DNA from 2 places in the Nonomuraea sp. NPDC049152 genome. Region 2 is predicted to be linked to the other one. Evidence: riboswitches for the same ligand, from Rfam matches in the RefSeq annotation. Region 2 holds a riboswitch; the other holds the start of a gene.
The links. A riboswitch is a leader RNA that binds a small molecule or an ion and turns the genes downstream of it on or off. The one in region 2 is predicted to bind cobalamin.

Region 1 (3,202 bases), on a different contig from region 2:
CTGGCCCACCCGATGCGCCGGGCCATGCTCCGTCACCTGGGCCTGCACGGTCCGGCCACGTCCACGACGCTCGGCTCGCTGCTCGACGCCAAGACCGGCACGACCAGCTACCACCTGCGCCAGCTCGAGAAGTACGGGTTCATCGAGGAGATCCCCGAGCGGTCGGCCGGACGCGAGCGGTGGTGGCGGAAGGCGGAGACGGGGGACATCAGGCTGCCCCACCCCGCCCAGCTCGCGCCCGAGGACCGCCCGGTCCTGGCCGAGTTCCATCGGATCGGGCTAGAGGAGGACAAGGGGATCCTCCTGGAGCTCCTGCCCGCCGCCTACCAGGCCGACCCGGCGTGGGTGAAGGTGTCGCGCGGCCTCGGCCGAATGACGCTGAGCGAGCTGGAGGCCTTCTTCGAGGAGTACATGCTGCTACTGAAGAAGTACAGCCGTCGCGCCGCCGACGCCCCCCAGGAGGCCAGGCCCCTCCACCTCCGCCTGCTCGCCGTCCCCGCCGACCTTTCCACCCCCGAGGCGTGACTCTCTGTGCCCTGTCAATAACATGGTGTAGCAGTGGTTGGAGGAGACGGGGGAGGGGCCGCGCATGCGCCGTCGGGAGTTCGTGGCGGGAGCGCTGGCCACGCTGGCATGCCTGGCGGGCTGCGGTACGGCCACGCGACAGGCCCCGAGCTTCTCCGTCGTGCCCGGCGGCGAGGCCTGGATCCCCATCGCCAGGGCTCTCGCCGGCCAGCTCAAGCGCGACGGCGTGGTGGCCGGCGGGACCCAGCTCACGGTGACGGGCCTGTCCACGCTCGCCGCCGCAGAGATGGCCAGGTCGAAGACGACGGGAACCCCGCTGGCCAGGCTGGTCGGAGACGTCGAGGTCCTGGTCGTCGCGAGTGCCTCCCTCTTTCGCGCATTCGACGACTTCGCGCGGCGGCTGATCGCCGAGCCCGGCGGCACCGTGCTGGGCGGCAGGCCGCAGGGGGAGTCCGACCACCTGCTGTTCGGGCTGGTCGCGCGCGGTCTCGGCGCGGACGCCAGAGTGCTCGACTACGCGGGCTACCCGACCACGGCCGACGCGGCCGAGGCGCTGCTGGCGGGCAGGGTGGGCGTCGCCGCGGGCCCGCTCGGCGAGTGGCGCAAGCGCCTCGACAAGGGGCGGGTCAGGGCGCTGGCCGTCTCCTCGGCCGAACGGGTCGAGGGTCTCGAGGCGCCGACCCTGCTGGAGTCGGGCGTGCGGGTCGACTTCGCCGACTGGTGCGGGGTGCTCGGGCCCCCGGAGATGGGCGAGCGCGAACGCGCCCAGGCGGTCGAGGTGCTCGACGAGATCGCCGAGTCGGCGCAGTGGCTGGACGCCTGCCGTACGAGGGGATGGAAGCCCCTCCCGCTCAGCGGCGACGACTTCGGGGTGTGGCTCGCGTCCGAGATCTCGAGGACCCGCGAAGTGCTCAAGGACCTCGGCCTGATCGACACAACTTGTTGGGGTAGTTGCGTCCGCGGCCACTAGATGTAGGATCCTGGTCGTCGCTGGTTCGCCCGAGCAGGGCGAAGCAAAAGGGAAGCCGGTGAGATTCCGGCGCTGCCCCGCAGCGGTGAGCGGGAACGACCGCCGTCACGAAGCACTGGGCCCATGGTCTGGGAAGCGACGGCCAGTAGGAAGCTGACGTACGCCCGCGAGTCCGAAGACCTGCCAGCGGTGTGACCTGTCCAAGGCCTCGAGGGAGGGCCAGGGGGCCTCGCGGCATGCCCGCGTGCTCTCCTCGCCTGCCCTCACGGGGGCGAGCTCGCGAGGAGAGAGCGTGACGCAGATCGTAGAGGTGGATCGCCGGCTGGCCATCGAGGAGGCCGCCGCGAGAGTGATCGCCGATCCGGAGAACTCCAGGGTCGCCGCCAGGTTGCTGGCCGAGGAGATCGCGGACGAGGCGGCCGCGCACGGCGTGCGGACCTTCTCCGAGTCGATCGCGGCCACCCACGCCGCGGGCCTGCTCCAGGACGGCCTCGCCGCCTTCGTGGCGGCCAACGCCGCGGCCCTCGACGCGCTGGTGGACGAGAGCGCCGACGACAGGTTCGAGTACTTCGGCCTGCGCACCGTCTACGACCGCTACCTGCTGCGCCACCCCGAGACGCGCGACGTGCTCGAACGCCCGCAGCACTTCATGCTGCGCGTCGCGTGCGGCCTTGTCGTATCGGTGGCCGAGGCCGCAGAGCTGTACGCGCTGATGTCCACGCTGTCGTACCTGCCCAGCTCGCCCACCCTGTTCAACTCGGGCTCCCGCCGCGCCCAGCTGTCGTCCTGCTTCCTGCTGGACTCGCCGCGTGACGAGCTGGAAGGGATCTACGAGCGCTACGGCCAGGTCGCCAGGCTGTCGAAGTACGCCGGCGGCATCGGCATCGCCTGGACCAGGGTCCGCTCGCGCGGCTCGCTGATCCGCGGCACGAACGGCCACTCCAACGGCATCGTCCCTTGGCTGCGCACGCTCGACTCCAGCGTCGCCGCCGTCAACCAGGGCGGCCGCCGCAAGGGCGCGGCCTGCGTCTACCTGGAGACCTGGCACGCCGACATCGAGGAGTTCCTCGAACTGCGCGACAACACCGGCGAGGAGGCCCGCCGCGCCCACAACCTCAACCTCGCCAACTGGGTGCCCGACGAGTTCATGCGCCGCGTCGAGGCCGACCAGCCGTGGTCGCTGTTCGACCCGAAGCAGGTGCCGCACCTCACCGACCTGTACGGCGAGGCCTTCGACGACGCCTACCGGGCCGCGGAGGCGGCGGGCCTCCACACCCGTCAGATCCCCGCGCGCACCCTCTACGGCCGGATGATGCGTACGCTCGCGCAGACCGGCAACGGCTGGATGACCTTCAAGGACGCCGCCAACCGCGCCTCCAACCAGACGGCGCGCCCGGAGAACGTCATCCACCTGTCCAACCTCTGCACCGAGATCCTCGAGGTCACCAGCGACGGCGAGACCGCCGTCTGCAACCTCGGCTCGATCAACCTGGCCGCCCACCTGGCGGGCGGCACCATGGACTGGGTCCGGCTGCGCGCCACCGTCAGGACCGCCGTGCGCTTCCTGGACAAGACGATCGACCTGGGCTTCTACCCGACGCCTGAGGCCGAGACCGCCAACCTGCGCTGGCGGCCCATCGGGCTCGGCGTGATGGGTCTGGCCGACGTGTTCTTCTCGCTGCGCCTGCCGTTCGACTCCCCTGAGGC
Region 2 (3,202 bases):
GCCCGGCTCGTGCGGCCCGTCGGGACACGCCGGGTCGGGCGCGGAAGGGTCGCAGGCGAACCTGCAGGCCGCCAGCACCTCAACCGGAGGCAACTGCGCGGCGAGCGCTCTGACGATCGTGGACTTCGCCGTGCCCTTCTCTCCCCTGACGAGCACGCCGCCCACACGAGGAGAGACGGCGTTGAGCACCAGCGCCAGCTTGAGATCGTCCAGGCCGACGACGGCGCTGAAAGGATAGGTGGCGGTCAAGGTGTGGCCTTCCGGTTGACGTACCCGATCCGCCAGCCCTCCCGGGCGGCGGACAACTGCGTGAGGGAGAGGGGGGCGAGATCGAAACGCGCGGCGACGAGAGGCCCGATCCCGAGCGCGTGCCCCACCACCGCCCGCACCGCGCCCACGTCGCACACGACCACCACGCCCTCCCCCCGCCGGGCGTCCTCGCGGAGGGTTTCCAGCCAGCTGACGACCCGAGCCGCCGCCTGGTGGTGGGACTCCCCGCCGTGGGGCGCCGCGCCGGGGTCGGTGAGCCAGCGCGCGAAGGACTCGGGGTCGGCCTGGGCGACCTCCTCGTACGGCAGGCCGCGCCACCTCCCGTGGTCCGGCTCGGCCAGCTCGAGCACGACCACCGGCTCGCACCCGAGCGCCACCGCGGTCTCCCTGGCGGCACGACCCGGCGCGACGAACGCCGTTCCCTCGGCGAACGTCCGTGCCAGGCGGTGGGCCTGCTCAAGGCTCGACGGATCGGCGCGTTCCTCCCCCGTGGGGAAGCGCGCGCCGCGCATGCCGACGGTCAAGGCATGCCGTACGAACAGCGCTCTGGTCAGCTGACCCGCACCTTCGCGCGTTCGCCCGCCACCGCGAAGAACACCCCGAACGCCGCCCAGAACACCAGCTGGGTGCCGAGGGACGCCACTCTGAAGTCCCACAGCAACGCGGCGGGGAAGCCGACGGGCACCTCGTCCACGCGTGGGAGGAGCGCCCATGCGGCGATCACGGGAACCAGGAAGGTCGCCCCGCCTACCAGGCCCTTCGCCCATACGCCCGGCACGGTGACCCTGCGGCTCGCGGCGACGGCGATCGCGACGGAGGCGAGGCCGACGAGGACCATCACGACGTAGAGGAGCGTCCTGGAGTTGATCGTTTCAGGGTCGCCCACGGCGGGTGGGTTGGCGGGATATTTGAGGAAGGGAACCAGGATGATGGCGCCGAACGCGACCGCCGCGGCGGCGACGGCCAACGCGGGCTCCGACCTGGGGCCCACCCTGCCGCGGAGTCCGGCGAAGACGAGGGCGAAGATGCCGCCCACGGCCACGCCGTACAGGCCGGTGGCGAGGAAGAGTCCGGCCTTCTGCACCGGTCTGCTGACCACGGCCTCTTCTCCGTGATCATGGGAGGCTCCCGCGCCGTCGTCGTGACTGTGCGGTGCGCTTTCGGCGGGAGCGGCGGCGGAGGCCGCCTCCTCGAGGGCGATCGCGGCGTCGACGCGCGGCTCACCCACGAAGAAGGCGAACGCGCCCGCGACGAGTCCGGCCAGGAGCCCCACGAGCAGGCCCCTGACCACCAGGGATTTGATCACGGCCGTGCCCTAGTGGCAGGGCACGCCGAGCAGATGACGCCCGTCGTGCATGAGCTCGTGCAGGAACGTGCCGGTCTGCGAGATCGCGCCGTTGTCCATCAAGACGAGGTACGCGAGCAGCATCAGAACGGGCACCGCCAGCAGCCAGCGCGTGAGACGGTGAAGCGGAATGGCGGTTACGGACGTGGACAGACCACTCATGTGAAGCCTCCTCAGGGATGACGCGTCCCGCTGGTTGAGGTCGCGGCGGTCAGGTGACCTGGCTCCCGAGGGTTTATTCCCGGATACAGTGGCGCGTCCGCACCGGCATCTCACCGGATTTCCCCTGAGTCGCCGCGAAATCTACCGGAACGTATCCCTTTCTACGGATCTCGTCAATATCGCCCAGTTCCTGGAGTCCATGGTTCATGGGGCTCGGACCCTCCGGCGCCCGAGACGTTCCATGAGTTCCGAGGGGTTTCGTGAGCGGGTGGCTACGGTTATGACAACGTTGCCATTGATCTTGATAAGACCTAGGGTGACGGCGACAGCCCCCTAGGACGCCAAGGGAGACCCTGTGCCCGTTCGCCTGTTGTCAGCCGAGTCGACCGACCTTTTCGTGGGGACGGACGCGCAGCCGTACCAGGTCCTCAGGGTCACCGCCGAGCAGGGCGAGCGCGACGCCGACCTCGAGGTGCGCGGTGAGGGGATCGCCGGGCGTGCGGTCGTGCCCGCCGGTGAAGGGACCGTCGTCGTAGAGGTCCCGCTGGAGGTGACCGCCCCGGCCGGAAGCACGCTCGCCTGCCACGTGACCGCCGCTGACAGTGAGATCGCCGCCGAGGTGACCGTCGAGGAGCCCGGCTGGACGATGCACATGGTGTCGCACTTCCACTACGACCCCGTCTGGTGGAACACGCAGGCGGCCTACACCAGCCCGTGGGAGCTGCTGTCGGGCGACGCGACGACCAGGCCGCTGTGGGAGCGCAACGCGTTCGCGCTGGTGGAGGCGCATCTCGCGCTGGCCGCGCGGGACCCCGACTACAAGTTCGTCCTCGCCGAGATCGACTATCTGAAGCCGTTCTTCGACACCCACCCCGAGCGCAGGGCCGACCTGCGCCGCCTCATGGCCGAGGGCAGGGTCGAGCTGATGGGCGGCACCTACAACGAGCCCAACACCAACCTGACGGGCGCCGAGACCACGATTCGCAACATCGTGTACGGCATCGGCTACCAGCGCGACATCCTCGGCGGTCAGCCCCGCACGGCGTGGCAGCTCGACGCGTTCGGCCACGACCCGCAGTTCCCCGGGTACCTGGCCGCCGCCGGCCTGACGGGCAGCGCGTGGGCGCGCGGCCCCTTCCACCAGTGGGGCCCGATCAGCAAGAACTTCAAGCAGGCCAAGAACGACGCCACGCTGATGCAGTTCCCGAGCGAGTTCGAGTGGATCTCACCGTCGGGCCTGGGTGTGGTGACCCACTACATGCCGGCGCACTACTCGGCGGGCTGGTGGATGGACTCCTCGGCGACGCTGGAGGAGGCGATGACGGCAGTCTACGAGCTGTTCGCGAGCCTGAAGCCGGTGGCCGCCACCAGGAACGTGCTGCTGCCCGTCGGCACCGACTACACGCCGCCGAACAAGTGGGTGAC

Region 1: another riboswitch for cobalamin. It lies ahead of AB0B45_RS43065 (ribonucleoside-diphosphate reductase subunit alpha); the one in region 2 lies ahead of AB0B45_RS28410 (CbtB-domain containing protein).

What each region holds. Positions count from the first base shown of each region.
Region 1 covers NZ_JBEZDO010000036.1:73,532-76,733, forward strand. Annotated here, with positions in the region: gene AB0B45_RS43055 (helix-turn-helix domain-containing protein) at 1-525, shown strand, start outside; gene AB0B45_RS43060 (tripartite tricarboxylate transporter substrate-binding protein) at 590-1,495, shown strand; cobalamin riboswitch at 1,500-1,698, shown strand; gene AB0B45_RS43065 (ribonucleoside-diphosphate reductase subunit alpha) at 1,788-3,202, shown strand, end outside.
Region 2 covers NZ_JBEZDO010000017.1:67,659-70,860, reverse strand. Annotated here, with positions in the region: gene AB0B45_RS28425 (VWA domain-containing protein) at 1-249, opposite strand, end outside; gene AB0B45_RS28420 (histidine phosphatase family protein) at 246-926, opposite strand; gene AB0B45_RS28415 (CbtA family protein) at 821-1,576, opposite strand; gene AB0B45_RS28410 (CbtB-domain containing protein) at 1,586-1,777, opposite strand; cobalamin riboswitch at 1,808-1,937, opposite strand; gene AB0B45_RS28405 (NEW3 domain-containing protein) at 2,133-3,202, shown strand, end outside.